2 linked regions of the Spirulina major PCC 6313 genome follow. The protein of the gene in region 1 interacts with the protein of each later gene in a pairwise test. Links are inferred from orthologs where the notes say so. Each region holds a gene or a part of one and is shown on either strand. Other genes may lie near its edges.

The links.
Region 2: the proteins of SPI6313_RS25090 (region 1) and ftsZ interact in binary tests that used the Bacillus subtilis proteins (3 or more experiments, as listed by UniProt). The link is inferred for Spirulina major PCC 6313 from one-to-one orthologs.

Annotation. Positions count from the first base shown.
Region 1 is NZ_KV878783.1:2,282,301-2,298,241, reverse strand. What follows is about bases 9,509-12,483. They hold SPI6313_RS25090 (cell division protein SepF), read left to right. Parts: upstream 9,509-10,667; coding sequence 10,668-11,300; downstream 11,301-12,483. Other genes in these bases: SPI6313_RS09960 (lasso peptide biosynthesis B2 protein), read right to left, coding at 12,209-12,483; proC (pyrroline-5-carboxylate reductase), read left to right, coding at 11,412-12,221; SPI6313_RS09975 (YggS family pyridoxal phosphate-dependent enzyme), read left to right, coding at 9,866-10,546; pipX (transcriptional coactivator PipX), read left to right, coding at 9,547-9,819. Also shown: SPI6313_RS10010 (ATP-binding protein), read right to left, coding at 1-311; SPI6313_RS10005 (PP2C family protein-serine/threonine phosphatase), read right to left, coding at 299-1,786; SPI6313_RS10000 (anti-sigma factor antagonist), read right to left, coding at 1,927-2,268; SPI6313_RS09995 (hypothetical protein), read right to left, coding at 2,372-3,772; photosystem I core protein PsaA, read left to right, coding at 4,252-6,504; photosystem I core protein PsaB, read left to right, coding at 6,666-8,894; more of SPI6313_RS09960, read right to left, coding at 12,484-12,661; SPI6313_RS09955 (putative N-acetylmannosamine-6-phosphate 2-epimerase), read right to left, coding at 12,663-13,328; SPI6313_RS09950 (hypothetical protein), read left to right, coding at 13,369-13,746; SPI6313_RS09945 (hypothetical protein), read left to right, coding at 13,979-14,425; SPI6313_RS23495 (transposase), read left to right, coding at 14,686-15,912. UniProt on the Bacillus subtilis protein: Cell division protein that is part of the divisome complex and is recruited early to the Z-ring. Probably stimulates Z-ring formation, perhaps through the cross-linking of FtsZ protofilaments. Its function overlaps with FtsA.
Region 2 is NZ_KV878783.1:234,294-250,054, reverse strand. What follows is about bases 8,442-11,236. They hold ftsZ (cell division protein FtsZ), read right to left. Parts: upstream 10,549-11,236; coding sequence 9,334-10,548; downstream 8,442-9,333. Other genes in these bases: SPI6313_RS01305 (STAS domain-containing protein), read left to right, coding at 10,960-11,236; thiD (bifunctional hydroxymethylpyrimidine kinase/phosphomethylpyrimidine kinase), read right to left, coding at 8,530-9,327; SPI6313_RS01320 (RNA-guided endonuclease InsQ/TnpB family protein), read right to left, coding at 8,442-8,442. Outside these bases: SPI6313_RS22625 (DNA methyltransferase), read left to right, coding at 1-354; SPI6313_RS01345 (glycoside hydrolase family protein), read right to left, coding at 390-1,394; hemB (porphobilinogen synthase), read right to left, coding at 1,560-2,543; SPI6313_RS01335 (hypothetical protein), read right to left, coding at 2,669-3,472; SPI6313_RS01330 (cation-translocating P-type ATPase), read right to left, coding at 3,530-6,325; SPI6313_RS01325 (hypothetical protein), read right to left, coding at 6,441-7,082; more of SPI6313_RS01320, read right to left, coding at 7,249-8,441; more of SPI6313_RS01305, read left to right, coding at 11,237-11,388; SPI6313_RS01300 (tetratricopeptide repeat protein), read left to right, coding at 11,496-12,296; photosystem I reaction center subunit PsaK, read right to left, coding at 12,488-12,745; SPI6313_RS01290 (aldo/keto reductase), read right to left, coding at 12,926-13,954; SPI6313_RS01285 (uracil-xanthine permease family protein), read right to left, coding at 14,149-15,543; SPI6313_RS01280 (GAF domain-containing protein), read left to right, coding at 15,736-15,761. UniProt on the Bacillus subtilis protein: Essential cell division protein that forms a contractile ring structure (Z ring) at the future cell division site. The regulation of the ring assembly controls the timing and the location of cell division.

The sequences.
Region 1 (15,941 bases):
TCTAGCGGTTGATGAATAACCTTCTCGCAATTCAGTTCGTCCTGAATGTGGTAGGGGTTATAGTCCGCTCCGGCATCTTCTAAACACACCGTCAACGCCGCATCATCAATCCACGCCTGAATCGACACATCCCCCGTTAACCCGGATTCTTGATAGCCGTGGATGATGATGTTGGTGATCACTTCATCGACGGCGAGACGGAGATTATACGTCCGCGCCTTGGACAAGCCCGCCGATGCTGCCGCCGCTTGGACATAGGACGCGATCGCCCCCAACGCCTCTAAATTTCCCGCCACCGTTAAACCCTCCATCCGTCCTCCTCCCTCGGTAAACGACGCACCGCCAACAACGTCACATCATCAAACTGTTTCGCCACCCCAGTATGATCCCGCACCGCCGCCATAATATTGTTCAACAGGGTTTGCGCAGAGGTCATCGACAGAGAAAGATGCCGCAACAGTTCGAGTTTTGTAAAAAAACGTTCATCCGTTGCCCGCGCATCCGTAACCCCATCGGTATAGCCCAGCAACATTTCCCCCGGAGTCAGCACCGTCCGCCGCATCCGAAACGGAATTTTCGGCATCACCCCCAAGGCGGGCCCCGATGCGCGTAATTCTTCACGCACTGCCCCGGCTGCCGTCAGCACCATCAACGGCTCATGACCCGCATTGACATAGGTGAGTTCGCCTGTTTTCGGATTCAAGACCCCAAAAAACAGGGTGGCGAACATGCCCAAATCACCATGATTAATCGCAATGTAGTCGTTGGTGAGGCGAATGGCGCGGAGGGCGAGCATGTGTTGGGCATCGAGGCGCATGGGGTGGGAGGCATCGGCCGGGGGGGCGATCGCATCCCCGCCATATTGCTCCGCCAGCATTTGATGCTCTTCGAGCGACTGAACACTCAATCCTGCTAACACCGTCTGCCCCGAAAAAATCCGCATCAAACTGCGGAACAACCCCATAAACAGCGCCGCCCCCACCCCTTTATCACAGACATCCGCAATCACCAGCCCCACCTGGCCCTGGGGCAACTCAAAAATATCGTAAAAATCCCCCGCCATTTGATCCGCCGGCTGAAAATGGGCGGCAATCTCCCAGCCTGGTACGTGGGGAATCATGGCAGGCAGGAAATTGATTTGAATTTGGCGGCCTTTCTCCAAGTCCATATTGAGGCTTTGGGAATAGCGTTGCAGCCGACCGTAGATCTGAGCATTTTCGAGGACGAGGCTCATTTGACCGGCGGTCATGTCCATTACATTCACGGTGGCCGGGCTGAAGTAGTGGGGAACACTGTGGAGCAGGGTGATCACACCATAGAGGGTCTGTTCTTTGAGGATGGGCACGCCTAACACCGATCGCGCCTTGTATTGATTATCGGGCCACTTCAGCCAGCGTTCGTCTTGCTCCGTGTCGGGGATGAGGACGATTTGACGATGGGTATTAATCCACCCTGCTAACCCCCGATCGATGAATTGATTAAACAGCGTGCCGGGTGTCTGGGTGAGATCGTGGGTAAAAATGGCATCTTCAATCTTGCCGTGGTGATCCACGAGCAGGAGGCTGCCCCGCTCCGCGCCGGTCATGGTGGTGGAGAGGGTGAGGGCTTCGAAGAGAAATTGTTTGAGGATTTCGGTGTTAATGGGCGATCGCGCAATTTCCACAAACCCTGCGAGTAGTTGTCGCTGGGCTTCGAGGGCCGTTTGCGCGAGGGTGAGTTCTGCAACTTTCTGCTGAAGTCGGACAATTTCCTGAAGCAGAATCTGTTCTCGTAAACCATTAGCCACCAGATCAATCCCCCCCCCAAAAAATGACGAAGACCTTCGCCTGCGATCGCTGACCCCCATTGCATTTTGACCTGGATTGCAAGGCGGGGTCTAGCTTGATCAACTCTAGCAGACCCCGCCCAGGACTCAAGCCCTGCAACCTAGAAGTTACGGTCAAAAACGGTTAAACCTACTTCCAGAGTGTCACAGGTGGTAAAAAAGTTCAGAAAGCCCGTCACGGACATCGTGCGCCGGATATCTTCTCCTAACCCGACAAGCACCAATTGCCCTTGTTTGGTCGTGGTTTGCCGATAGAGAGAGAGCAACATCCGCAGACCCGCACTGGACATATAGGGAACATCGGTGAGGTTGAGCAAAATTTTGCTCTTCGGTTCCGCCAAGGACAAGACACGCTGCTGCACTTTGGGCGCGGTATTTGCATCAACATCACCCTCTAGAGCAATGACCTGGATATCACCAACCGTTTTAATATTGATTTTCATAGTGACGGGGTTGGGGCTGGACGATAAAAACCGCTGAGCTATTCGATTAATAGGGTATATGGTTTTTTTCCTCGATGCGGGGGCTTGTCCGGATCGCTAAGCTCTAGAGCGTCTCATCCATGGGGGAATCGCGGGATTGATCTAGGGAACGTTCCTCGGCTTCTGGCGTGGCGATCGCGCCCTCCTCAACCGCCGCCTCATCACCCTCAGCCTCACTGGAATGATCCTCAACGGCAGGGCGTTCTAGGGTCAGCTCAGGCGCTGGGGTCGTTGGCGTGACTGCCGGTACAGTGGGTGGCGGATCAGCGTCCATCGCTGAATCCTCACCCTCGGCTGAATCCATGTCTTCGGGTTCAGCGTCTTCAGGTTCTGTTCCCTCCATTTGAGGCTCAACATCTGCCGCAGTGGGTTCGGTATCGGGTTTCTTAAGGTCTTCGCTGGGAGATGCGGGAGCGATCGCAGGATCTTCGGCCTGCGCGTCTGATTTCAGTTCATCGTCCTCCATCGCCTCGGTTTGGGGTTCGCCCTCGGCCTCGGTACGCTCAGAATCACTGTCTTCAATTTCTGTCGCTTGGGGTGCTGGGGTTGATTCGGCTGGGGGAAGTTGGGGATCAACCAGGGCGCGGAGTTGGCGATCGCTTAACTGCCCCTGAATCAACGCCGCCAGGGGATCAGGTTGCCCCGGTTGGTACTCAATGCGTTGCACCACATTGTTAAACACATTGTCCACTGGTTCCCCTTGGGCATTGAGGAACTCCAGCTTGACCCAGTTGGTTCCTGGCTTAAACCCTTTGAGATAGATCGGTTGCCAGCGATCCAGCACAAAACTTTGATCATTAATCGTGACGCGAATCCGCCAGTCGGCGATCGCCCCCGGTCCCTCACCCACAAACTTCAGCGGCGCATTGGTCAAATAAAAATCCAACAAAATCGGCTCGGCCCCATAGCGCCCCACCGGGCTGTTGTAGGTAATCAAGGGCAACGCAGGATCAGGGTTATTTTGGCGATTGGGGGTTAAAACACTAAACGTCGTTTGGGCAAAAGCCCCCTCATTTTTAAAACTTTCATCCCAAGGTTTCACCGCAAACGCTCGCAGGGTATGGGTTCCGGGCGTAACATCTTCAAAGGCGATCGCCTCCTCCACACTATATATAGGCCGCGCCGGCTGATTATCCAACCCCACCATCAAATGAGGCCCCAACCCCAGATCTAACCCCTGAAACAGCGGCAGATCCTCCACCTGCAACACCACCTTTACAGTGGAGTCGCTGACAACCGCGCCCAGCACTGGCTGTTGGATCATCACTTGGGGTTGATAGGCCTCAAGGGCAGGCTGTAACAATCGCACCGACTGCGGCGGGGCCATTTCCGTCAGCATCGTCGCCGCCGTCTGCTGCGCATCAGAGGTCGAAGCGGCAGGGCGATCGCCCCCACAACCCGTCACGCCAATCCCCAACAGTAACGATAAGAAAATGGCAATTCCTGCCCGTAATCCTGACCTCATACGCCCTCCAACACAGCATCAACCCAGAGGCAACCCAATCCTGCGATCGCCCTCCTCTATAGGACTATAGCCGAATCAGCCCCCCGACCAAAACACCCCAGAACCCCACCCTCCCCCATACCCCCTTCCCCCTGAAAATGCACCCTCCCTTTATTAAGACAATATTTCATTTTGTAAACATATTCGTGAAGATTCTTGACGAGCCAAGCCCAAAAAACACCGACCAAATCCAGTCAAATCAAGACATTGGGGAATTTTAAATATTGTTAACCTCTCCGGCATCGGGTGAAAGCAAGACTTATCATCTACTACAAGCGTTCTGTCATCAGAACCGATTGAACTTGCGCTATCCGTAATCTTGCTCGTCAAGCCACGGATACTTTAAGAAAAGCAACAACCCCTTGGTTTGTTTGCGATTCATCATCTAAATTCTCAAACGGGAATACGCTCATTTTCGTTGTCTAGGGAGGAGAATCCTCATGACAATCAGTCCTCCAGAACGAGAGGCTAAGGTCAGAGTAACGGTAGATAAAGACCCAGTAGCCACTTCAACCGAGAAGTGGGGTAAACCTGGTCATTTCAGCCGCGCATTAGCAAAAGGCCCCAAAACCACCACTTGGATTTGGAACCTACACGCCGATGCGCACGATTTCGATAGTCAAACCAGTGACCTAGAAGATATTTCTCGGAAAATCTTCAGTGCTCACTTTGGTCACCTAGCCGTCGTCTTTGTTTGGTTAAGCGGAATGTACTTCCATGGTGCTCGCTTCTCCAACTACACGGCTTGGCTCAATGATCCGATTAACATCAAGCCCAGTGCACAAGTTGTTTGGCCCATCGTGGGTCAAGGCATTCTCAACGGCGACGTTGGCGGCGGCTTCCACGGCATCCAGATCACCTCTGGATTGTTCTATCTGTGGCGCGCCTGTGGCTTCACCACCAGCTACCAACTGATGGCAACGGCCATCGGCGGTCTGGTGATGGCTGCTCTGTGTATCTTTGCGGGTTGGTTCCACTATCACAAAGCAGCTCCGAAGCTGGAGTGGTTCCAAAACACCGAATCCATGCTTAACCATCACCTTTCGGTGCTCTTAGGTTGCGGTTCCTTGGGTTGGACGGGTCACCTGATCCACGTGTCCTTACCTGTGAACAAACTGCTGGATGCCGGTGTGGCAGCTAAAGATATCCCCTTGCCCCATGAGTACGTACTCAATGCGGACAAGATGGCAGAGTGGTTCCCCAGTTTTGCTCAAGGGTTAACACCTTTCTTTACCCTCAACTGGGGTGCTTATTCGGATATCCTCACCTTCAAAGGTGGTTTGAACCCGGTGACGGGCAGCCTTTGGCTCACCGATGTGGCACATCACCACCTCGCGATCGCCGTGCTGTTCATCATCGCCGGTCATATGTACCGCACCAACTGGGGAATTGGTCACAGCCTCAAGGAAATTCTTGAAGCCCATAAAGGCCCATTCACCGGGGAAGGTCACAAAGGTCTCTATGAGATCCTCACCACCTCTTGGCACGCACAACTGGCGATCAACCTCGCCATGCTCGGTTCACTCACCATCATTGTGGCCCAGCATATGTACGCCATGCCCCCCTATCCGTATCAAGCCATTGACTACGGAACTCAGATTTCGCTGTTTACCCACCACATGTGGATCGGCGGCTTCTTAATCGTGGGTGCAGGCGCTCATGGTGCGATCTTCATGGTTCGGGATTATGACCCCGCCAAGAATGTCAACAACCTCCTCGATCGCGTTCTGCGTCACCGCGATGCGATCATCTCGCACCTGAACTGGGTGTGTATTTTCCTCGGCTTCCACAGCTTTGGACTCTACATCCACAACGACACCATGCGTGCGTTGGGTCGTCCCCAAGACATGTTCTCGGATACGGCGATTCAACTCCAGCCCATCTTCGCGCAGTGGGTGCAAAATCTGCACACCCTCGCTCCCGGTGGGACCGCACCCAATGCCCTTGAGCCTGTGAGCTACGCCTTTGGCGGCGGTATTGTTGCGGTCGGTGGAAAAGTTGCCATGATGCCAATCACCCTCGGGACGGCGGACTTCATGGTTCACCACATCCACGCCTTTACGATCCACGTTACCGCGTTGATCCTCTTGAAAGGTGTACTCTATGCCCGCAGCTCCCGTCTGGTTCCAGACAAAGCTGAATTGGGTTTCCGCTTCCCCTGTGACGGGCCCGGTCGCGGCGGTACTTGCCAGGTTTCTGGTTGGGACCACGTCTTCCTCGGTCTGTTCTGGATGTATAACTCTCTCTCGATTGTGATCTTCCACTTCAGTTGGAAAATGCAATCCGATGTGTGGGGAACGGTCTCCGGTGACAATGTCTCCCATATCACTGCTGGCAATTTTGCCCAAAGTGCGATTACGATCAACGGCTGGCTGCGAGATTTCCTCTGGGCCCAAGCTGCTAACGTGATCAACTCCTATGGTTCAGCACTGTCGGCCTACGGCATTATGTTCCTGGCCGGTCACTTTGTGTTTGCCTTCAGCCTCATGTTCCTGTTCAGTGGTCGCGGCTACTGGCAAGAACTGATCGAGTCGATTGTTTGGGCACATAATAAGTTGAAAGTGGCTCCGGCCATTCAACCCCGTGCGCTCAGCATCGTTCAAGGTCGCGCTGTTGGGGTAGCTCACTACCTCTTAGGTGGCATTGTTACCACGTGGGCGTTCTTCTTGGCGCGGATGCTATCCGTCGGTTGAACATCCTAACTAGAAGCGATCGCCCTAGGGACATTCTGTTCTGATCCTCGATCGCTTTGCACCCGACCTCCACCGGACGGAGTTCGGTGGGGGGCATCAAACAAATGAGCTGCTTGTTCAAGCATCATTGTTCACGCTAGGAGTATTTCCTAAAAAGGTTTATGGCAACTAAATTTCCAAAATTTAGCCAAGATCTCGCCCAAGACCCGACAACACGTCGGATTTGGTACGGGATTGCCACGGCCCACGATTTTGAAACCCATGATGGGATGACCGAAGAAAATCTTTACCAAAAGATCTTTGCTTCGCACTTCGGTCACTTGGCCATCATCTTCTTGTGGACCTCTGGCACGATTTTTCACGTCGCTTGGCAAGGCAACTTTGAACAGTGGATTAAAGATCCTCTGAATGTCCGTCCGATCGCCCATGCGATTTGGGACCCTCAGTTTGGGAGTGGCGCGATCGATGCGTTCACCCAAGCCGGGGCGAGCAACCCTGTTAATATCTGCTACTCCGGGGTTTACCACTGGTTCTACACCATTGGGATGACGACGAACCAAGACCTCTATCAAGGTTCGATCTTCTTGTTAATCCTGTCAGCGTTGATGCTGTTCGCCGGTTGGCTGCACTTGCAACCCAAGTTCCGCCCCAGCTTGCAATGGTTCAAGTTGGCTGAACACCGTCTCAACCACCACTTGGCTGCCCTCTTTGGGGTGAGTTCCTTGGCTTGGACGGGTCACTTGGTTCACGTGGCAATTCCGGAATCTCGCGGTATTCATGTGGGTTGGGATAACTTCCTGTCGGTGAAACCTCACCCGGCGGGCTTGGCTCCCTTCTTCACGGGGAACTGGAGCGTCTACGCTCAGAACCCGGATACGGCGGGCCATGTCTTCGGTACGTCCGAAGGTGCAGGTACGGCGATTTTGACCTTCTTGGGTGGTTTCCATCCCCAGACGGAATCGTTGTGGTTGACGGATATTGCGCATCACCACCTGGCGATCGCAGTGATCTTCATCATTGCCGGTCACATGTACAAAACCAACTTCGGGATTGGTCACGAAATCAAGACCATTCACGAAGCCCACAATCCCCCCAAAGGCACGCCCTTCGGTGGACTACTGGGTGCAGGTCACAAAGGGTTGTATGACACAATCAACAACTCCCTCCACTTCCAACTTGGTTTAGCCCTGGCTAGCCTTGGGGTTGTGACCTCGCTGGTGGCGCAACACATGTATTCGCTGCCGTCCTACGTCTTCATCGCCAAGGACTACACCACCCAAGCGGCGCTCTATACCCATCACCAGTACATTGCTGGCTTCCTGATGGTTGGTGCGTTTGCCCACGGTGCGATCTTCTTTGTTCGGGACTACGATCCTGAAGCCAACAAAGATAACGTCTTGGCGCGGATGCTCGAACATAAAGAAGCGATCATCTCTCACTTAAGCTGGGTTTCCCTGTTCCTCGGTTTCCATACCCTGGGTCTCTATGTCCACAACGATGTGGTGGTTGCCTTTGGTACTCCTGAAAAACAAATCCTGATTGAGCCGGTGTTTGCCCAGTGGATTCAAGCTTCCCACGGTAAACTCCTCTATGGCTTTGATGTATTGCTGTCGAACCCTGACAGTATTGCATCTACCGCTTGGCCCAATTCTGGCAATGTCTGGTTAGGGGGATGGTTAGAAGCCATCAACAGTGGAACAAACTCTTTGTTCTTGACCATTGGGCCTGGGGACTTCTTGGTTCACCATGCGATCGCCCTCGGTCTCCACACCACCGCCTTAATCCTGATCAAAGGCGCGTTGGATGCTCGCGGTTCCAAGCTGATGCCCGACAAAAAAGACTTCGGCTACAGCTTCCCCTGCGACGGCCCCGGCCGTGGCGGCACCTGCGACATCTCCGCTTGGGATTCCTTCTACCTCGCCATGTTCTGGATGCTCAACACTCTTGGTTGGGTAACCTTCTACTGGCACTGGAAGCACCTCGGTATTTGGCAGGGCAACGTTGCTCAGTTCAACGAAAACTCTACCTACCTGATGGGCTGGTTCCGGGATTATCTCTGGGCGAACTCCGCACAGTTAATCAACGGCTACAACCCCTTCGGTGTGAATAACCTGTCGGTCTGGGCTTGGATGTTCCTCTTCGGACACCTGGTTTGGGCAACGGGCTTCATGTTCCTCATCTCTTGGCGGGGTTACTGGCAAGAGCTAATCGAAACGATCGTTTGGGCTCACGAGCGCACTCCTCTGGCGAACCTGATTCGTTGGAAAGATAAGCCCGTAGCACTCTCCATCGTTCAAGCTCGTGTGGTGGGTCTGGCTCACTTCTCAGTGGGGTATGTCCTAACCTACGCCGCTTTCTTGATTGCCTCAACAGCGGGTAAATTCGGCTAACCGTTTAGCTGACGCTTAATGCTGTCAAAGCCCTCACCTCCGGGTGGGGGCTTTTTGCATGGAGTAGTAGCGTTGGTGACTTGGGGCAGTATCCAGCCAGCATGGATGTCCCCCATGACTTCCGGAACTGCTATGTATAGCACTAGCCAGAGCGGTTAGGACATTCAGAGACTCTGGAACAAGGGGCTTTATCAGCCCCTTGCCTGTCCTAATGCCCTTGTTGATTGCTATAGATCGAGCCGATTAGACTGGTTTTGGATTAGGATTAACACTCTACATTGCCCCCAAAAAGTAATGTCTGCCTGCCCATCAAAAACCACCTCAAGTGACATCGATCGGGGGATACTTCGGGGTGAGAATCAGGGCTAGAATCCTGTCTTGCTGAGGTGGGAGGAGCACGGAATTTCCTGAAAAGGGACAAATCAAGATATCATAGTCGTTTAGATTCACTTTAATGTTGCAAGTCACCTTGGGGAAGGTCTCAAACAATGTTGTTAGATAGACTCTGTCTTATCTTGAGCGTAGTCGAAGCGTAAGTTTGAATAGGCCAGATTTTGGGATTGCTCGGTGATCCATCTATAGGCTAATTGCCTATTGAAGTTCTTGATTACCGCCATCGATGAGTCATGGAGAATCTTTTAGACAAGACCGAATGAAAAGTAACGAAACATATCTCAATCATCCAACTTTTGGCCTCCTTTTCAAGGTTTGTCCGATTGAAGATAATCAAGAACTCTATACGACTCTCTACGCTCAACGCTTATTTTTTGTTGTTTCCCAAGCGACTCATGGGTTAGCGTTTGAGCCGTTGGGACGGTCGGATGCACGGTTGTTGGTGGAAAATCGGCTGCGGAAGTTGCGGCGCATCAATGCGTTGGAGGATTATAAGGATTTGAATTTGATCTATAAGCGAACGTTTCAGTGACGGGGTGGGGCTTGGTGCAGTGTGATCATGGTGTGATTTTTCTGGTATGACTTCGATCGCTTCTCGTTTAGCAGCCATTGGTCAGACGTTGCCGCCTGAGGTGCGTCTGTTGGCGGTGAGTAAGACGTTTCCGGCGACGGCGATGCGGGAGGCCTATGGGGCGGGGGTGCGGGATTTTGGTGAGAGTCGGATTCAGGAGGCGATCGCAAAACAAGCGGAGTTGCACGATCTACCGGACATCCGCTGGCATTTGATCGGCCACTTGCAAAGTAACAAAGCGAAGAAAGCCGTGGAGCAGTTTGATTGGATTCACACCTGCGATAGTTTGAAGCTGGCGCAGCGCCTCGACCGATTGGCGGCGGAATTGGGAAAATCGCCCCAGGTGTTGTTGCAGGTGAAGCCGCGCCAGGATGCGAATAAATATGGCTGGCGGTTGGCGGATCTCGCGGCGGATTTACCCCAGTTGGCCCAGTGTCAGCACTTGAAAATTCAAGGTTTGATGACGATTTTGCCGTTGGGGTTGACGACGGCGGATACGCTGAGGGCGTTTCAAGAGACACGGGATGCAGCGGCTCACATTGCAGCGGCCTATGGCCCTCCCTTGGAGATGACGGAATTGTCCATGGGGATGTCCGGGGACTATCCGATCGCCATTGCAGCGGGGTCAACGATGGTGCGCATTGGTCGCGGTATTTTTGGCGATCGCCCCCCAAATCCAGCGACCTGAGAAACGTTTTCATGGTACAAGAGGGCGGTCTCCAGATATGATGATAGCGACCTTATGATCACAAGGAATAAGGGCATTGGTATGATTAAGCCTATAGAACGGGATAGGGACCATTACAACCATGAATATTTTTAATAAACTCAAGGATCTTGTTGGCTACAATGAACCAGAGTATGAGTATTATGAGGAGGATATGGAGGGTAACGATTACCAAAATCTGTATCAACAGGAGAATGCTCCGGCTGCTGAGGAAGACCGTCAACGCCCTCGCCGGACAAGGGATCGTTCAACAGCGATGACTGCTCCCGAAACCCCTTCTCCATCCCCTGGTTTATCATCAACCGCAACCGCAGCAGCAAGGAGTAACGTGATAGGAATGCCCGGATCGGCAAACGGAATTTCAGAAGTCGTCGTCATTGAACCCCGTTCCTTTGAAGAAATGCCCCAAGTGATTCAGGCGCTCCGGGAACGGAAATCGGTGGTGTTGAATTTAACGATTATTGACCCAGATGAGGCGCAGCGGGCGGTGGATTTTGTGGCGGGTGGAACCTATGCCATCGATGGCCATCAAGAGCGGATTGGGGAAAGCATTTTTCTGTTTACCCCGAGTTGTGTGCAGGTGAGCACCCAAAATGCGATCGCTGCCCAGGAATTAGCTTCTCCTCTCACAACCCGGCCCACCATGAGCGCCGGTACTGGTGCGCCGAACCCGAACGCATCGTGGTCTTTAGACCCCAATCGTCTCGCTCAGTAGGGTGTCGCGTTGATTCAGACTGTTGGACAGTTCCCTGTCCCCAATCGCGGGGGTGCAACGATGCACCCCCTTCGTTATTGTTGAGCCTAGTGAGCAGGAGGTAATCGGGTCATGGTGTATCAATTGGGTGTGATTGGTGGGGGGGTGATGGGGGAGGCGCTCCTGTCGCGGCTGGTGGCAGAGCAGGTGTATGATCCCCGTGCTGTGATCGTCAGTGATCCGATGGTGGCGCGGGGTGAGGTGTTGCGATCGCGCTACGGCGTGACCCCCACCACGAGCAACACAGAAGCCAGCCAGGCGGACATTCTGCTACTGGCGGTCAAGCCCCAAATGCTTAGCGCGGTGCAGCAGAGTTTGGCAGCGGTGCAGCTTGCGCCCCAGACCTTGGTTTTGTCTATTTTGGCCGGGGTGACCCTTGAGCGCCTCAACCAAGTATTTCCCCAACAACCGACGATCCGGGTGATGCCCAATACACCGGCTACGGTGGGTGCAGGGATGACAGCGATCGCCCCCAATGCGCAGGTTTCAGCGACGCAAATCACCCAAGCCGAGCGCATTTTTGCGGCGGTGGGTGAGGTGGTGACGGTTTCGGAAAGCTTGATGGATGCGGTAACGGGGCTATCGGGATCGGGGCCTGCCTTTGTGGCGCTCCTGATTGAAGCCCTGGCCGATGGCGGTGTGGCAGCGGGCTTACCCCGTGCCATTGCCCAGAAACTCGCCCTCCAAACGGTGTACGGCACAACGCAACTGCTGCGAGAAACGGATCTGCATCCGGCCCAACTCAAGGATCAAGTCACCAGTCCGGGGGGCACGACGATCGCAGGGGTGGCGGCACTGGAAGAATATGGGTTTCGTTCGGCAGTCATTAAGGCGGTGCAGGCAGCCTATGGGCGATCGCGGGAGTTGGGTCAATCGGGGTGAATCGTCTGGGCAAAGGCGCGGTAGTCTTGGCCGATGTCGGCGCGATCGCCCAACACCATCCCCCGCCATTCAATCCAAGCATGGCTTTCCATCTGGCCCTGATGGCGACGCATGCCAATGCGTAAATCCGCCGCCACGCCGTACCACCGTAACCCGTAGGCCAGAGTCAGCGATCGCCGCAAACAATTACTCCAGGGCCGACTGTAGCGATCCGCCAAAGTCACCATCGCCGCCAAGCGTTTGATTTGAAGAAACGATAAGCAAGGTTCGATCCGACCCGGATCAGGCCCACAGGTTCGCAAACAGTGCTGCGCCCGCCGCAACCCCAACCCTTGCACCAACACCGCTACCAGCGGCAACAGGATCATGGCCCCTAGAAACCAGCCCCAATCCTGCCGCGACAACCGCTGGGCCGTCTGCCATTTGTGCCGCCACCCCATCTCACAACACCGCTCGAAACGCTTGGGTGCGTAGATCAATTCCTGTAATCGCTGTGCCCACCACCACGGCATCGGCTCCGCCATCCAACGCTTGGCGCACCATCTCTGGGGTGGCGATGCCGCCTTCACAAATGGTGAAGGTGTCGAGTTCTTGGGCGATACGGCGGAGCAGATCCCAAGCCGGTGGGGTTTGGTTGGCGGTGGTTTCGGTGTAGCCGTAGAGGGTGGTGCCGACGAGATCCGCCCCGGCCGCGATCGCCTCAGACGCACTGGCAAAATCATCCACATCCGCCATCACTAACTTACCTCGATCATGGATCGCCGCGATCAACTCCGCCACTGTCACCCCACCGGGGCGATCGCGCCGCGTCGCATCCATGGCCACAATATCCGCCCCCGCCTCAATCACCGCGATCGCATCTTCTAAACGCGGCGTAATATACACCGCACAGCCAGGGATCATCTGCTTCCACAGACCGATAATCGGAATCTGGGGCAACCGTTGGCGCACCGCTGCAATATGGGCGGGGCTATCAATCCGCACCGCGATCGCCCCTTGATTCACCGTCGCCTGGGCGATCGCCGCAATCATTTCCGGCGCATGGAGGGGCGAATCTGCCGGAGCTTGGCACGAGACAATTAACTGATCACGAAGGCTAGAAAGCATGGTGCTATCGTAGAGAATACCATCGACAGCATAATCCACAATGGCAACCTTAAGCCCCGAAGAAATCGAACATTTTCGCACCCAACTCAACCGCTATCCGCCCGCCCTCAAAGCCCTCACCGAAATCGAAGACTGCGAAGGGAACCTCGCAGATGCCACCATCTCCCTCGCCATCCGCGCCGGACAACAACCCCAAGAAGACAACGCCGCTTGGCTTGCCGACCTCGCGAAACGCTGTCGCGCTGTGATCTGCCAAGACATTCCCCGCCAAAACCTCGCCGCCGGTGCGATCGACAAAACAATCATCGCCGTTGCCAATTCTGACCTGATCCCCCCCTCCTTAGCCACACCGGTCATTTTGTATGTGTTAAAAACAGGATTAGAGGACTTTTGCCGCCCCTTAGAAACCCCTTCTTAAATGATGGCAACTCCTGTGTTCCAAGGTGCGTCATTGCAGGGACGGTGAATCAAAAACTATGGTGCAACTTTTTACTCAACTATTCTCCCCCCCCATCAACAAGATGATGATTCTTGGACTCTGTCTAGGAATAGGACTCTCAAGCTGTGGCGAAAGTAAAGTCACACAATGTAATAAGCTGATGCTTGAAATCAGTAAATTAGAATCAATTGATCAAAACTTCTATGAGCAAATGAAAAACTCTGAATCCTTTGAACAGGCCCAGAGTTTTGACGAGTTCAAGCAAGCTGCCCAGGAAATGTCCACCGCCTTTAACAAAATTGCCGAGGATATCACCCTCTACATCGAAGCCATTCAAAACGTCAAAGTAGCAGATCAAGAACTTCAGACGTTCCAAGCAACCTATGTAGAACAAGGCGGGCATCACCGTGACTTAATTCAAGACGCATCGGGGGTTTTGAATGAAGTGAGCCAACTGAATTTAGATGCTGAAGGTCGGATTAAACTCGACCAACTCGCCACCGCCATTGATCAATTTTCCGTTGAAGTGGAAAAATCGAGCCTCACCGTGGCGGACACGATCCGCACCCTCCAAACCTATTGCGGTGTGACCCCCACGCCACCAGCCACAGAATCAGAGCCAGCCCCCGAAGTGGCTCCCGATCCTCCCCCCCAATAGGCTGTTGGGATCATTGCTGTGCATCGCACTCCACGATCATGATCACCGTGACATACTCCAGACAGCGATACAAGTATACGTTTCTGGCTTCTCCCACCTACTGCATCTGTAAAGCCGTTGGGCTAGCGGTGTTAGTCTGTGGAGTGACTGTAAGACCTGAAGAGAGTAAATCTCGGAAGGCAGGTGCCTGATTGACTGACAAAAGAAGTGGTAGGGATAGCTAAAGAGGTTGCCCTGACTGAAATACAGAGAATTAAGAAATGGGAGTCAGTCCTCTAGAATTGAGTTACCACAACAAAACTCTGGAGAACTGTGAAAAAAACTCCCAAATTTACAATGCCCTGAAAACCTGGTTGGGTCAAGACATCCCCTGGGCGCATCTGAGCCACCTGACTACCTGCATCTGGATGGTCATCGCCGTCATCCAAACCGGAGCAGTCAACCTCACGAAATGGCTGCCGTATCTGCCCTGTCGAGGATTGTTTGCCCAAAGTAAACAGCGGCGAGTCCGACGCTGGCTGGGCAATAGCCGCATCAATATTCATCGACTCTACAAACCCATCATCAAAGCCGCCTTAGCCGATTGGCAGGATGAGGTGATGTACCTGAGCTTAGACACCTCACTATTTTGGGATGAGTATTGTCTGATTCGGGTGGCTGTGGTGCATCGCGGTCGTGCTTTACCCCTAGGCTGGCGTGTGTTGGCTCATCCCAGTGCCTCGGTTGCCGCCAACACCTACCGAGAACTGCTCCAAGATGTCGCTCGACTCCTACCGCAAGGGGTGAAGGTGGTGCTGCTGGCTGACCGTGGCTTTGTGCAGACGGAGACTATGACGCTGGTGCGCACCTTCGGCTGGCATTATCGCATCCGCATCAAAAGCAATACCTGGCTTTGGCACTCTGCCAAGGGCTGGAGCCAACCAAAAGCGTTTCATCTCAAACCCGGTGAAGCCCTCTGCTGGCACAACGTCAAACTTCACAAAGGTGAATGGTATGGTCCGGTTCATGTCATTTTCGGTCGCAACAATGTCAATGGCGAGTTTTGGGCGGTTGTCAGTGATGAACCGACCCACCTCCAGACTTTTGCTGAGTATGGTCTCCGGTTTGATATCGAGGAGGCGTTTCTCGATGACCAGTCTGGGGGTTGGCACCTCCAATCTTCCCAACTTCGCTCAGTTTGTGTTCTTTCCCGTCTCTGCTTCATTCTGGCTCTGGCGACTCTCTATGTCTCAGCTCAGGGTCTTGAGGTTGTCCAATCGGGCAAGCGTCGCTGGGTTGACCCCCATTGGTTTCGCGGCAATAGCTATTTTCGTATCGGTCTTGAGTGGATTCGTACTGCTCTCCTTGAGGGCTGGCGCTTGATTCGGCTTGTTGCTTTCTTTTCTAATTCTGACCCTGAACCGGCTATGGCTTCTCGTCCTCAGCATCGGCAACGCTCTTATCGCCTTGAATTCCAGTTTTGCTCTTTTTCTTACTCCCCTGACTGAATCTTTTGTCCGTCAATCAGGGCAGGTGC
Region 2 (15,761 bases), 2.0 Mb from region 1 along the record:
AACGGCCTCATCCGCTGGCTCCGCCCCGACTACCAAGCCCCCCACCAACCCCAAAGCCAACAAACCGAACTCCAAGGCCTGCAAACCGAAACCCCCACCCCACCCACCGAACCCCAAAAATGGCCCACCCAACCCAAAGACCAACTCACCGCCATCCGTGACCTCCTCCGCACCACCCCCGGCCACTGGACAACCCCCCAAATCGCCGCCCAATTCAAAGGCAAGATTACACAGAAACGATTGGATGCGATCGCCCAAAACCTCGAACGCTTAGAATGGTTCGGCCTTGTGATTGCCCACGAAAGCGACGGCATCCAAGCTTGGCACGCCGCCGACAGTGCCACAGTCGCTTAAAGACTCAAAAGCAGCCAAGCGTTGCACAGAGGCAATCAACCGAGAGCAGAAAGCGCGATCGCACCGTCCGGGGCGAAGTGACAGACCTGGGGTTCCGCCAGACCATTGGCAAAATGTCCCCCCTGATCCGCCCAGTAGAACCCGAAAAAGAGCGGGTTGGCAGCGGTGGGGTTGAGGAGTTTCCCCGCGTAGAGGTTGGGGGCGAGACAGCGGGCCGTGGTGGGCAGGGGCGGGAACGTGAGGGTATCGAGGGGAACCGGATCGGAATGAAGGTAATAGGTTCCGGTGACGCAGTGAGCCGCACCGAGGCGAGCGTAGCGGGAATGATCACAATCCCCCGCTTGGGCACAAAAGATCACGTAGAGCCGTTTTTGCTTGCCCTCGCGTCGCCAAAACACTTGGGGCACTTCCATCTGATAAAATTCCGTCGATTCGTAGAGGAGTTGGGGGGAGGCCGACCAGTGAATCAGGTCATCGCTGACGTGATAGGCGATGCGACCGCCAGCGGTGAGGGATTGCGATCGCCCACAGATGAAACTATAAAACTGCCCAGCTTCCCCCTGCACCACATCGGGATCACGCCACGCCACGCCATCAAACCCGCCCGCCGTGCCCGGATTGGGTAAGATCGGCTCCGCCTGCCACCGTTTCCACTCGTGCAAATCCGACGAGAGGGCGAGGCCGATCTGTTGCGATCGCTCCGCTCCGTGGGGAGTCCAGCGCGGTTCTGTTTCCCGGCAGCGGCTCGTGTAGAAAAAATAATAGGTGTCGGTTTCGGGATGTTGGATGATGCTCCCCGTCCAAATCGCGAGATTATCCCAGCGGTGGGGCGCAGGGTGGGGGGTTAACGCCGGTGCTGCGAGGGCGTGCCAGCCCCAAGCCGTCCGCACCGCATGGCCGACAGTGGCGCGATCGTGACGGCGATCGGGATTGTACCCACAGGCCGCCGGATCTGCCTGGAGATAGAACAAATGCAAGGTTTCCCCCTGCCAGGCAAACCAAAAATCCCAAATATACCGATTCAGCGGAAACCACGCCACGCCCTTATCCCTCCCTCATGTTGACAGCGATCGCACAATAGAGCATCAGCATACCGGATGAACGATGGGGTATCGGGGGGGAGGTGTGATCAGGAACGCTCAAGGCTAATCATGCCGCCACCCTGAGCCGTCAGGAGGGCAGCCGGCGATCGCGGCGCGGCAATCTTAGCCCCGCAGCCAGCGCACGGCATCTTTGGCGTGATAGGTGAGAATCAAATCAGCCCCGGCGCGTTTAAAGCTGGTGAGGGTTTCGAGCACCATCCGCTCTTCATCCACCCAGCCGTTGAGGGCGGCGGCTTTGACCATGGCATATTCCCCCGAAACGTTGTAGGCAGCAACGGGAAGATTCGTCATTTCCTTAACGCGCCAAATGATGTCCATGTAGGCCAGGGCGGGCTTGACCATCAGCATATCTGCGCCTTCTTGGATGTCGAGTTCCACTTCTTTGAGGGCTTCGCGACCGTTGGCGGGGTCCATTTGGTAGGTGCGGCGATCGCCAAATTGCGGCGACGAATCGGCGGCATCCCGGAACGGGCCATAGTAGGCCGAGGCATATTTAGCCGCGTAGGACAGGATCGGAATCTGGGTAAAGCCCGCCTCGTCTAACCCTTGGCGAATGGCGGTGACAAACCCATCCATCATCCCAGACGGGGCGATAATATCGGCTCCGGCCTTGGCTTGGGAGACGGCGGTTTTTTTGAGGAGTTCGAGGGTGGGGTCATTGAGGACGCGGCCGGTGAGGTCGCCTACTTCGAGATAGCCGCAATGGCCGTGGCTGGTGTATTCGCACAGGCAGGTATCGGCGATCACGGTGAGATCTGGGACGGCTTCTTTGATGGCGGTGGCGGCTTTTTGGACGATGCCGCAATCGTGCCAAGCTCCGGTGGCTTCGGTGTCTTTGCTGTCGGGGATGCCGAAGAGGATGACGGCGGGAATGCCCAGGTCGCGCACTTCTTTGGCTTCTTCGACGATTTTGTCGATGGAGAGTTGATAGACCCCCGGCATTGAGGTGACTTCGTTGGCGATGCTCTCACCGGGGACGGCAAAGAGGGGATAGATGAGATCATCGGCGGTGAGGGTGTTTTCGCGCACCATCCGGCGGAGGGGGTCGGTTTGGCGCAGGCGGCGGGGGCGATGGGTGGGAAACATAGGAGAATTTTTAAAAATTTGGTTAATTCGATCGCATTAAGGTTAACAGTGTAGGGCGATCGCATCCCTTCCCGGCTGCGATCGCCTCAGCTTGAAACGTTTTGTAACGTTTAACCGGGTCGGGATTACCAGTCGCTGGAATCCACCAACTCCAAACCGGGCGAGTTGAGAATTTCCTCTTCCCCCTGCCAGACTAAGAGCGTGGTGGGAGCGTCCCCGTTTTCCGTCAATTCCGTGGAGAGGGTGTAGGCATAGTCGCCATTTTCCCAAGCCATATTACAAATCCCATTGCGGCAGATCGTCACGCCCCCATCGAGGGCCAAGCAATTGCCTTGGGTATCACAGCCGTAATAGGTGAGGCCCCCCGTCCCATTCACCCCGTCCCAACTGTCCAACTGGCCGATCGTCACCGTCCATTGACCATTACTCAACACCTGCCAACTGTCCCCCAACATCACCGTATCGGTGATCAGGGTTTCAACGCGGGTTTTGCCGCAGGGTTCGGCACTTTCGCAGTCGGCGACATTTTCGTCACTGTAGACAAAGCGGACGGTTTGATTGATCAGGGCATCATTGCGATCGCAAATCTCAAACCCCGCCCCAATCTCAAACACCTGCCCCTGACGATCCATCACCGTCGTGTAGCACATCAGATCACCATTTTGGGTTGCGGTAATCGCGCCAATACTAGGGTAGCCACGATCTTCAGGGAGCACGGCTTCTTCGGCGGCGTTTTCTGCCTCCTGTTCCGGGGTGAGGGTTGGGGTCTCGGCAGGGGTCGCGGCGATTTCGCTATCGTCTTCAACACGTTCTTCTGTGACAGCCTCAGGCTCTCCCGCTGGCGTTGTGGTATTGGTGCTCGATCCACAACTGCTCAACAACAAGACTAGGGCCATCAAACCTGTCATCATCCATGGTTGCTGCATCATAATTTAGTATCCCAGAACATTGTTTTCTCTCTGATCGCGGATGACGCACCCCAACGCTTATTCGGGGCGCATTGGGCGCATCCGTCGCTGCATGAAGAAGCGCACAAAGAGCTTTTCCCCTTCCACCCAGAGGAGCATCAAACTACTAAACCCAAAACAGATCAGCAGTTCCTCTTGGGTCAGCACACTCGTCCCGAAGAAATTACGGAGCACGGGCACATACACCAGCATCAGTTGCAGCGCCGTTGTGCCAATCACCGCCGCGAGCAGCGCCACGTTGGAAAACGGATTCATTTCAATGGTGAGTTGGGTATACGATCGCGCCGCCAGGGCATGGCCCATTTGTGCCAAACAGAGGGTGGTAAACACCATCGTCCGCCAACTGTCGGGATGGTTTTCATACGCCCACACCATCAGCACAATCGAGAAAATCGCAAAGACAATCCCAATCCGGACAATATACGACCCCAACCCCCGCGCAAAAATACTCTCGTTGGGATGAAACGGGGGACGCTGCATCACATTGGGTTCGGCGGGTTCGACAGCGAGGGCGAGGGCGGGTAAACCATCGGTGACGAGGTTCATCCAGAGGATTTGCAGCGGGGTGAGGGGCACAGAGGACAGGCCGAGAATGGGGGCGGCGGCAATGGTGATTACTTCGCCGACGTTACTACCGAGGATGTATTTAATAAAGCGGCGAATATTGGTATAGACGACGCGCCCTTCTTCGGTGGCGGCGACGATGGTGGCAAAGTTGTCATCGAGCAGGATCATGTCGCTGGCTTCTTTGCTGACATCAGTGCCGGTGATGCCCATGGCGATGCCGATGTCGGCCTGTTTGAGGGCGGGGGCATCGTTGACCCCGTCGCCGGTCATGGCGATGAATTTACCGCGCTTTTGCAGGGCTTTGACGATGCGGAGTTTATGTTCAGGGGAAACGCGGGCGTAGACACTGACGGCTTCGACTTCCAGTTCTAGATCCGCTTGGGACATGGCTTCGAGGGTTTGACCCGTGAGGACGTGACTGTTGGCCTCGGCAATGCCGAGACGCTGGGCGATCGCACTGGCCGTCAGTTGATGATCTCCAGTAATCATGATCGTGCGAATGCCCGCAGCCTTACAGCGGCGCACGGCTTCGGCCACTTCCGGGCGGGGCGCATCGAGCATCCCCACCAGTCCCAGCCACACCATCCCCTGCTCCGCACCTTCGCCCTCGGCGGGCAGGTGGTCGAGAAAACGATAGCCAAACCCTAAGACCCGCAGGCCTTGGCTGGCCATTTCGGCGTTCATGCGGAGGACTTCGTCCCGTTCTTTGGCGGTGATCCGGTGGGCATGGTCGCCGAATTGATAGTAGTCGCAGCAGTTAAGGATCAGTTCGGGGGAGCCTTTGCAGAAGAGGGTATAGGCATCGGTTTTTTTGCGATCGCAACAGATCACACTCATCCGTTTGCGCTCGGAGGAAAACGGGATTTCATCCACCCGCTCAAACACCTCATCCAATTGGGATTGAAACAATCCCGCCTTCCCCGCCAAGGTGAGCAATGCCCCCTCGGTGGGGTCGCCCAAAATCCCCCAGTTTCCCGCTTCATCCTGTTGCAACAGGGCATCATTACAGAGCACCCCCGCCACCAAAACCCCTTGAATTTCGGAATAGGCTTTGGTCGCCACCACCTGGGCTTCCTGGGCAAAGAATTTACCGTCGGGGCTGTAACCTTCCCCGGTCACTCGTAATTGATTGCCCAGGGTTTGCACCATCTGCACCACCATTTTGTTTTGGGTCAGCGTCCCGGTTTTGTCCGAGCAAATGGTGTTGACGCTGCCGAGGGTTTCCACGGCGGGCAATTTCCGGATCAGGGCATGGCGTTTTACCATCCGTTGCGTCCCAATCGCTAACGTGACCGTGATCACCGCTGGCAAACCTTCGGGAACCACCGCCACCGCCATACTCAAGGACACCTCTACCAGTTCTTGGAGACGGCTAAAGTTACCGGCTTGGATAAAGCCAAAGCCCACCACCAAAGCCACCAACACCAGGGAACTGGTAACGAGCACATTCCCCAGTTGGGTCATCCGTTTTTGGAGGGGGGTGGGTTCATTCTCCACGCCTTGGATTAGGGTGGCGATCTTGCCGAGTTCGGTGTCCATCCCGGTGGCAATGACGATCGCTTTGCCACGCCCTTGCACCACCTCTGTACCGCCAAACACCATGTTGAGGCGATCGCCCAAGGGGGTATTCTCGTCCAAGTCCAACACCACCTGCTTATTCACGGCGGTGGATTCCCCGGTTAAGGCGGCTTCCCGGATTTGTAGATTGCTCATTTCGATCAATTGGCCATCCGCCGCCAACTGCACCCCGGCTTCCATTAGGAAAATATCCCCTGGCACCAGTTCATGGGCTTCCACTTCTTGGGTCTGGCCGTTGCGGATCACCCGCACTTGGGGTGAAGACATCTGCTTCAAGCTGGCGAGGGCTGCCTCGGCGCGGACTTCCTGGATATAGCCCAGCAGACCGTTGAGTACCACGATCGCTAGGATGGCGATCGTATCTTTGAAGGGCAATCCCTCACTCGTGCCATCCTGGAGGGAGATAAAATCCAGCACCCCAGAAATGATGGCGACGGCAATTAACATCAGCAACATGACGTTACTGAATTGATCCACTAAGATATCCCAGCGGCTGCGACCGGCGGTTTCCACCAGTTCATTGCTGCCGTAATGGAGGCGACGGCGTTCAATTTCTGCGGAGGTTAGGCCTTTCGTTGGGTCACTCTGCAAGGTGTTCAGAGTGTCTGCAACTGGGTGACTATGCCATGACTGATGGGGATTGGGAAGGGATGAATTGGGTGAGATCACGGGTGCTTACAGGAAAAATGAGCAGGATAGGTTCAGCGGGCACGATGCAGGGGGGGTGGGGGCGAGGCCGTTGAGCACTCTAGAGGTACTCTCGATGCGATCGCACCCCCACCGTTTAGTTTTGAGTCGGATTTGATAACAATGATCTTACAAAAATAAATCCCCCTCCTAGGGCCGTGGCGATCATCAAAATCACGGCCACCCACAACAGCCACCCGCTCATTTCTGCCGAAGATTGGCCAGAACGGGAGCGACGCATGGGTTCTGCAATCGTGGCGACGGGATCATCGAGGGCCGGATCGGCTTCAAAAAAGGCGGGCATGACCGGATCATGGGGGGATGGCATCGCCTCCGATGTGACGGGAGGATCAGGGGTGTAGAGGGGTTCGGGGGTGTAGGGGGGTTCGGGAGGTGCTGCCAGGGTTTGGAAGGGCTGCAAGCTCCCGGCAATTTGCTGGAGTGCCTGGCCCATCACCTGGTTTTGCTGGTGGAGTTGTTGGTTTTCGCCTTGGAGGTGGTGGAGTTGGGCTTTGAGGGTTTGGAGTTCGTCGGCCAGTTGGCGGTAGACCGTGATCGGTACGGCGGCTTGATAGCCGCTTTTGGAGTCTTCGGGGGGAGGAGGTGCTGGCGGGGTTTTCGGGTTGGCCAGCTTTAGGGGGCCTCCTTTTTCAGGGCGCGGTTTGGCCGCGGGCGCAGCTTGGGACTGGGCCTGCTTTTGCTGTTCGAGTTGATATTTAAAACGCGGTTTGTTTGTCATAGCCCAAATAACCCTAGAACGTTCGGTGTTGAAGCAAAGGGACGGATGCGATCGCACCAAATCAAACCAAACATCACGCCGCTGGTGAGTCTGATGCCGTGAGGAGGGGTTGACACTCCCCGCGAAGACAGCGACGGGGATTCTTGGTTCATCGACCGGACTTAACTCAGCAGGATTGCTCCAACTCAGCCAGAGGCCCAATCTCCCCAAGCGTATAACTTCCCGTGTGCCCCACGGTAGTGAGTCCAAGGCGCAGGATGTTGATGGCAGCATTCACATCTCGGTCAGCCTCATCGCCGCAATGCGGACAGCGATGGGTTCTGACTGAGAGTGCCTTATTGACTCGTTCGCCGCAGTTTGAGCAATCCTGGCTCGTATAGTGGGGAGGAACGGCCACCGTTACCTTCCCATATTTCCTGCCAAAATACTCCAACCAACAGCGAAACGTTGACCATCCCGCATCACTAATCGACTTAGCCAGATGCCGATTGCGAACCAACCCTTTCACATTCAAATCTATGCACTTCGTGCAGGCTTCGCCAACATAGGCAACCAAATCGTTAGATTGGATGACGCAGTAGGCGATGCTCTTCGCCCACTCATTACGTTGCCTACTTACCCTTAAATGCCTCCGGGCGTATCGGTTCCTGGCCTTGTGATAGTTCCTCGACTGTGGTTTTATCCCCTTACGGTACTTTCTGGACTTCTGCCGATTGGCTCTGTTTAACCGCTTTTCGGCCTGGCGATAGAACTGCGGTGTTTCAACGACAGTGCCATCGCTGGCAGTGATGAAATAGCGCAAACCGAGGTCGAGGCCAACAGCTTTTTGACTCGGCTCACTCTGCACCTGAACATTAACCTGGATGCAGAACTGAACATAGTAGCCATCGGCACGACGAACGAGACGAACCCGCTTAATTAGGGATTCGTCATAGCGGGCCAGATCGTAGGTGCCGATCAACCGCAATTCCCCAATCCCGAAGCCATCGGTGAATTTGATGCGCTTCGGCCCCAGTAGTTTCCAGCCAGAGGTTTTGTATTCCACCGAGCGGGAATGCTTCTTGAACTTGGGAAATCCTACGGGCTTAATACCCTTCTTGCCATGCTCATAGAAGCGACTGATGGAACTCCAGGCCCGTTCTGCTGCTGCTTGACGGGACATAGAGTTGAGTTTCTTAGCAAAGGGAAACTCCTCAGCTAACGCTTTGCAGAGCTTGCTAAGGTCGTATTTGCCGACATCTTGGCTATCCATCCAATAGCGCAACGCCTTATTACGGACAAACTGAGATGTCCGGATAGCGTCGTCTATAGTGGTAGCCTGGTCAGGCTTTACCCGTGCTTTGAACTCAAGTACAATCATTTCCTTGTGCTAGCGTATCTGGCGTAAGAATGCGGCTAAAGCCGCCGTTGCTTTTCATCCCTGGGCTAAAGCCACAGGGCTTTCAAGCTATCGTCTATTCAGGTAAAAATGCCCCACAGGGCCAGTGCCTTGACCGATGGCGAGGCTATGGTGGAGGGCTTGGGTCACATACTGTTTGGCGCGGCGCACACTGGTGAGGCGATCGTACCCCAAGGCGAGGTTCGCGGCGATCGCTGCCGAGAGCGTGCAGCCCGTGCCGTGGGTGTGCGTCGTCGCCACCGCCGGAACCCGTAGCCAATCCCACTGTTGCCCGTCGTACCAGAGATCCACCCCCCGCAGTTCATCCGTAAAACCGCCCCCTTTCAGGAGTACCGGAATTTGACTGTCATGGTAAATTCGCTGGGCGGCAGCCTGCATGGTGTCGGGGTCATGAATCTCGATCTGGGCCAAAATTTGGGCTTCGTAGCGATTCGGGGTGAGCAAGACCGCATGGGGAAAAATCTGCTCGCGCAAAATTGCGATCGCCCCATCCTCAATCAACTGCACTCCCGCCCGCGACACCATCACCGGATCAACCACCAGATTGGCGATCGGATGGGCCGTCAACGCTGCCGCCACCGCCGCCATAATCTCGCCATTCAACAGCATGCCCGTTTTCGCCGCCGTGATGCCGATATCCGATCGCACCGCGTCGATTTGGGCCACCACCGCCTCCGGCGGCAGGGCATCGACGCGACTCACCCCCATCGTATTTTGAGCCGTGACACAGGTGATCGCCGTCATGCCATGGACACAATGCATCGCCAGGGTGCGGAGATCGGCCTGAATCCCCGCCCCACCACCACTGTCAGACCCTGCGATCGTCAACACCGTCGGGATCGTCATGGCTCGTTAGCGGCGCGGAAACCGTCGCCGTTGCAGAAACTCCGGAATATCCAAGCCCCCACCGCCGGGTTGCGGTTGAGGGGGGGGCGGCATCGTCGGCGCTTGGGGCGGCGGCATCGGGGGTACGGGCGGCTGCTTCGGCAATGAAGCCCCCGATGGATTCATGGCTTGGCGGGCTTTGGGTGCTGAACTACTGCGACTACTGCTCGGCGTTTTTGGGGCATCACCCAGGTTAAACCCCGTGGCGATCACTGTAATTTGCAACTCGCCCTGCATTTTTTCATCCACCACGGCCCCAAAAATAATATTGGCATTGGGGTCAACCACTTCGTAGATGGTTTCAGCGGCGGTATTCACTTCATGGAGGGTCATGTCTGCCCCCCCGGTGATGTTGAAGACGACTCCCTTGGCCCCTTCGATCGAAGATTCTAAGAGGGGGGAAGAAATGGCAGCGATCGCCGCCTCACGGGCACGGGACTTACCCGATCCGCCCCCAATCCCCATCAACGCCGACCCCGCATCGGCCATAATCGCCCGCACATCGGCAAAGTCCACATTCACCAAGCCCGGAATCGTGATGATGTCGGAAATCCCCTGCACCCCTTGGCGCAGAATATCATCCGCCACGAAAAAGGCTTGCTGCACAGGAGTTTCCGGCGAGATCACCGACAGCAGTTTGTTGTTGGGAATCACAATCAGGGTATCTACCCGACTTTGGAGGGCGGCGATCCCTTCTTCGGCTTGGGTGGTGCGCCGTCGGCCTTCAAAGGTAAAGGGACGTGTAACGATGCCCACCGTGAGACAGCCCATTTCCTTGGCGACTTCGGCCACAATTGGCGATGCTCCGGTACCACTACCGCCCCCCATCCCAGATGTAATAAAGACGAGATCTGTGCCTTCGAGGGCGGCCGCAATTTCATCGCGAGATTCTTCCGCTGCTTTTTGGCCAATGGCCGGATTACCACCCGCGCCCAGTCCTCTGGTCAACTTCTGACCGATCTGGAGGCATTTGGAGGCAGAGGACATTTCTAAGGCTTGGGAGTCTGTATTAATCGCCCAAAACTCGACCCCAGTAATCCCACTGGCGATCATGCGGTTGACGCCATTGCAGCCCCCGCCGCCGACACCAATCACTTTAATGCGAGCAACGTTAGTAGGCATGATCGTATCTGGCCGTGTTTGATCAGGTTCAGGGGTTGGATATTCGTTGGAGTGGGGCAAGGATAACCCCGGATTATTAAAGGGTGTGTTACTAGCCACAGGTACAGGAAGTTCCGCTATTGGTTCAACAGGTTTAATTTTTTAGATTCTACTCGTATCAATAGGGTTTAGTTTACTACCAAGGGAGTTTTCCCACGTTGATGGATCAATGGATTGGTGGGGAATTGCGATCGCAGATGTCATCGTCACCTCATTTTGGCCTAATCTTGAGGGCGGGTTCCTGAGCGCAGCGATCAACAAAGCCTGTCAGTTCCGGCTTGATGCGCAACCAAGATTCGCCCCAGTGCTCGACTAATAGCAGTGGACAAATTCGTTAGGACAGGTAAGGGGCTTAAACCCCTTGTTCCAGAGTCTCTGAATGTCCTAACTGCCCTGGCTAGTGCTATACATACTGGGCATGTTGAGGAGATAATGTCGAGCACCGTTCCTGTGCAGCAGCGGCGGGGCAACCTGTGGAACGTTTGGATCAGGGTGAGCGATATTGAACCAGAATACTGTTTAGGAGCATTTTTGATGAATGTGGTTCTTCGTCCTCAGCGAAATTTAGATATTAAAGGGGCTTCGATGCTGCAACAGCGGGTGGTGAATTTGAAGCCGATCGCAGAACATTCCATTTGGGTGATTGATCTCGTCGAAGTGAATGTGATTGATCATTTTGGCTTGACGGCGTTGATGATGATTCGCCGGGCTGCCCGTCAACATCACTGCCGGCTGTACTTGATCCATGTCAAGCAGTCGGTGCGCTATATGCTTGATATTACGGAGTTGTCACCTCGGTTTGAGTTTCTTGAAACTATCGATGAGGTCTTAGGCGAGAAAATTCGCTTGTTATTATGTTGAAGGCGATCGCACCGGCTCAAGAGCGCGATCGCTTTCAACAGGATTGATCATCAGTCAACAATAGGAGTGGGGCGGTGCAACGATTAAGACAGTGGGGGACAAAGACAATCAGGGCGATGCTGATCGCGGGGTTGGGGTTGGTGCTGCTGTTTTGCCTAGGGAGTTTTGAGGGGGCGATCGCTGCCCCCTTAACCGCCGAAGCCGTCAACGCCGGGGAATCCTTGGCCGGTGAGGCGATCGAGGCGTTGCAACAGGGCGACCTCACGGCCGCCGAAGCCATTTGGACGCAATTAATTCAACAATTTCCCACCAATCCCGCTGTGTGGAGCAATCGCGGCAGCACGCGGGTCAGTCAAAATAAGTTAGAGGCCGCCATTGCGGACTTTAATGAAGCGATGCGCCTCGCCCCTGATGCGCCTGACCCCTATTTAAACCGGGGGATTGCCTATGAAGGGTTAGCCCGCTGGGATGATGCGATCGCGGACTATAACCGCGTCCTCGAACTCGATCCCGATGATGCGATCGCCTATAACAATCGTGGCAACGCCGAAGCGGGCCGGGGCGATTGGGCCGCCGCCCAAGCCGACTACAACCACGCCATCGAACTCGAACCCCAATTTTCCCTCGCCCAAGCCAATAACGCCCTCAGCCTCTACGAACTCGGCGACGACCAAACCGCGATCCAAACCATGCGGAATCTCGTGCGGAAATATCCCATGTTCCCCGATCTGCGTGCCGCCCTCACCGCTGTGCTGTGGGACAGTCATCAGCAGGGCGAGGCCGAAAGTAATTGGGTGGCGGCCATGGGTCTCGATCGCCGCTACAGCGATATTGAATGGGTGCGAACGGTGCGCCGCTGGCCCCCGCGAGTGGCCGCAGCATTAGAACGGTTTCTCACCCTGAATTGATTCACAATTCAGCTCAAAAGAATGACAGCGAGGGGAGTGTGAGCCTCTGGCTCACTCATTCCGAATCTGAACGAGGTCAGCGAGCTAGACCCTCGCACTACGAGCAGCTTGCAAAAAAACAGACTATCGCGTCCTACGATAGTCTGATGGAATTCAAGCTCAACGCCAATGGCACGTCAGAATCAACGGGACTAGATGATCCCCATGTTGGCCAAGCCCAAGATCACGCCAATGCCCAGGACATGGCCAAAGCTGGTGGTGGCCAACAATGCCGGGAAGCCCATGCCGCCGAACATGTTGCTCATGGGCAAGGTGGGGCCTGCACTGGGCTGATCAATTTTGAACTTACCGATCGCGATCGCAGCCACATTACAAACAATCATCACGACACCCACCATCGGAGTCCATTCCACTGTGGTCGGCATCGTTGCAAGTAGGGATAAAACCATGATTTCTAAAACTCCTGAAAACCGTCATTCAAATAAGTGTGTAATGCTCAAGTTTTATCTCGAAACATCGGCTTTCATTACATAGCGTTGCAATTGTTCATGCAAATGCCCCGTTTTCCCTAAGAAATGTAAACGAATTGAACCATGCAGATGGGTCTTCAAGTTCACAGCCAGCCGAACCTAAGTCCAAGCCCGGTAAAAGCTGTTATCTTCCCAATGGTTTTGGACGCGGGCTGCGATCGCTCCCTGTTCCTCCGCCGTTAAGGGTTGGAACGCCGCCGCCGCCGCCACATTTTCCCGCAACTGTTCCGGGCTATCCGCCGCAATAATCGAGCTATGGACTCCCGGTTGCGACAGGGAAAACCCAAACGCCTGGGTGATCGAAGCCAGCACCCCCGGCTTCAACAACCGTCCGTAGGCGGGCACTTTCATCGCAATTACCCCCACATTTAACTCCTGGGCAACGGGCAACACCGACGGAATAAAGGGGCGCGGATGGTGCGGATCAGCGGCATTGACCGGGATTAAGGTCGTATCAAAGGGGTAGCGGCGCAGACCGGCGATGATCGCATCAGGTTCGTGGTGGCCGGTAATACCCAGATGGCGGACAATGCCCTGCTCTTTCGCTTCGGTGAAGGCTTGGGCGGCTCCGTTGCGACCCGTGAAGCGATCGATCTCGTCGGTGAAGGAAATGTGATGGAGTTGCCAGAGGTCGAGATAGTCCGTTTTGAGGCGTGTTAAGGACTGTTCCAGTTCACGCCATGCGCCATCACGATCGAGCTTGGCGGTTTTGGAGGCCAGAAAGAGGCGATCGCGGTACGGCGGCAACACCAGCCCTAGATTTTCCTCGCTTGCGCCATAACTGGCGGCCGTGTCGAAATAACGCACTCCCGCTGCGAGGGCGGCTTCAACTAGGGCGATCGCTTCCCCCCGTCGCCCGGCTTCATTAATTGGAGTCGTTGGCCCCGCCCCTCCGAGTCCCAAAATCGGCACGCTCACCCCCGTTTTCCCCAAAACCCGCTCCGGAATCGTGGCATCGGCTGGTAGGGTCAGGGTTGATGGGGCTGTTGACGTTGAAGATTCCACGTCCGGCGACAATGCTAGGGATGAATCCGGCTCTTGCTTGCCCAGGCGAGGCAGTTGGGTCGCGCCCACTAGCCCACCGACAAAGGCAGCCCCCGCGATTAAGATATTGCGGCGTTTCGGCATCACATTAACTCCAAGCTTCAACAGTAGTGAGCCATCCTGTGGCCCTGCTTCCACGATATCGAAACTTGAGCAAATAGACAGGGCTTCAGGGTAACACCTGAAGCCCTCTGTGCTCTGGATTGTGGTTCAACCCCACCCCGATTTTTTAAGGTTGGATGATGGGGTTAAGGAATGAGCGATGCGATCGCCCCCCATCACTCCCGCGGCCCAGGAATCACCAGATTCAGCACCAGCGCCGACAAACCCCCCGTCGAAATCCCCGACGCAAAGATACTTTTGATCAAATCCGGAGCATTATCCAAAATCTCCGGCACAAACGTGACCCCTAACCCCAACCCCAGGGACACCGCCAGAATCATCGAGTTACGCTTCGTCAGGTTCACACAGGAGAGAATCTTCACCCCTGCCACCGCTACCGTCGCAAACATCAAAATCGTCGCCCCCCCTAGCACCGGCTGAGGCATGATTTGCACCACCCCGGCCACAATGGGAAACAAGCCCAGCAACACCAAAAACCCGGCAATAAAATAGCCCACATAGCGACTGCCCACCCCCGTCAACTGAATCACACCGTTATTTTGGCTGAATGTGGTGTTCGGGAATGTGGAAAAACAGGCCGCGATCAAAGAATTAACCCCATCTCCCAAGACCCCACCTTTGAGACGACGCATATACACCGGCCCTTGAATCGGCTCCCCCGAAATCGCTGAAGTTGCGGTTAAATCGCCAATGGACTCAATCGTGGTAATCAGGTAGAGAAAAATGAAGGGAATAAACGCACTCCAACTAAACCCTAGGCCGTAGCGAAAGGGAATCGGCACGGTGAAAATTGTCAAGCCACTGAGGCGACCGAAATCCACTAACCCCATCGGAATCGCCACTGCATAGCCAACCGCCAAGCCGACAACGATCGCACTCATCCGCAGATAGGGATGATTAAAGGAATTCATCACCAAAATCACCACCAACACCAACGCCGCCAGTCCCCAGTTTTGGGCACTGCCGAAGGATTCCGTCCCCAGGGCCGGAACTCCACCCCCGACGCTCGTGATCCCCACTTTAATCAGGGTTAACCCGATGGTCGTCACCACCACCCCCGTCACCAAGGGCGTGATCACTTGACGCGCTAAGTGCAGAAACCGACTAAAGAAGATTTCCACAAAGGCCCCAAAAAAGCAGAGGCCGAAAATCACCGCGAGGGCTTCTTCTTTCGTTTTACCGGCTGCGATCGCTGCAAACCCCGCCGCTAAAATCGGGCCGAGGAAGGCAAAACTTGTGCCTTGGATGCTGAGTAATCCAGACCCAATCGGGCCAATCCGTTTCGCCTGGATAAAGGTGGCAACCCCCGAAATCATCAACGACATGGAAATAATGAAGGTCGTATCGGGGCCTTCGAGTTCAAGCGCATTACAGATAATAAACGGGGGGGTGATAATCCCGACAAAAATTGCTAAAACATGCTGAAGAGCGACAAACACGGTCTCGACTAAAGGAGGGCGATCTTCTAAGTTGTAGATCAAATCCGATTCTAGCCGTACCGGTTCCGTAGGTGATTCGGTTTCAAGGGTGGGTTCATTGGAAGCAGTCATAACACAAGTTCGCTTTTCAAGTAAGGACTGATAATTTTGATCCGTTTACTGTGGCGAATTTTTTCGTGCGGTGCTGTAACGAAGATTACGATGTTATTGTCTTTGATCCGGTGACGAGAACCAGGGGTGTTCCACTGAGTGAGCTAAAATGAAGGCTTAAACTCCCCCTTTCGTCTGATTGAGTGCGATCTCATGAGTACCGATTCCTTCCCCGCTTC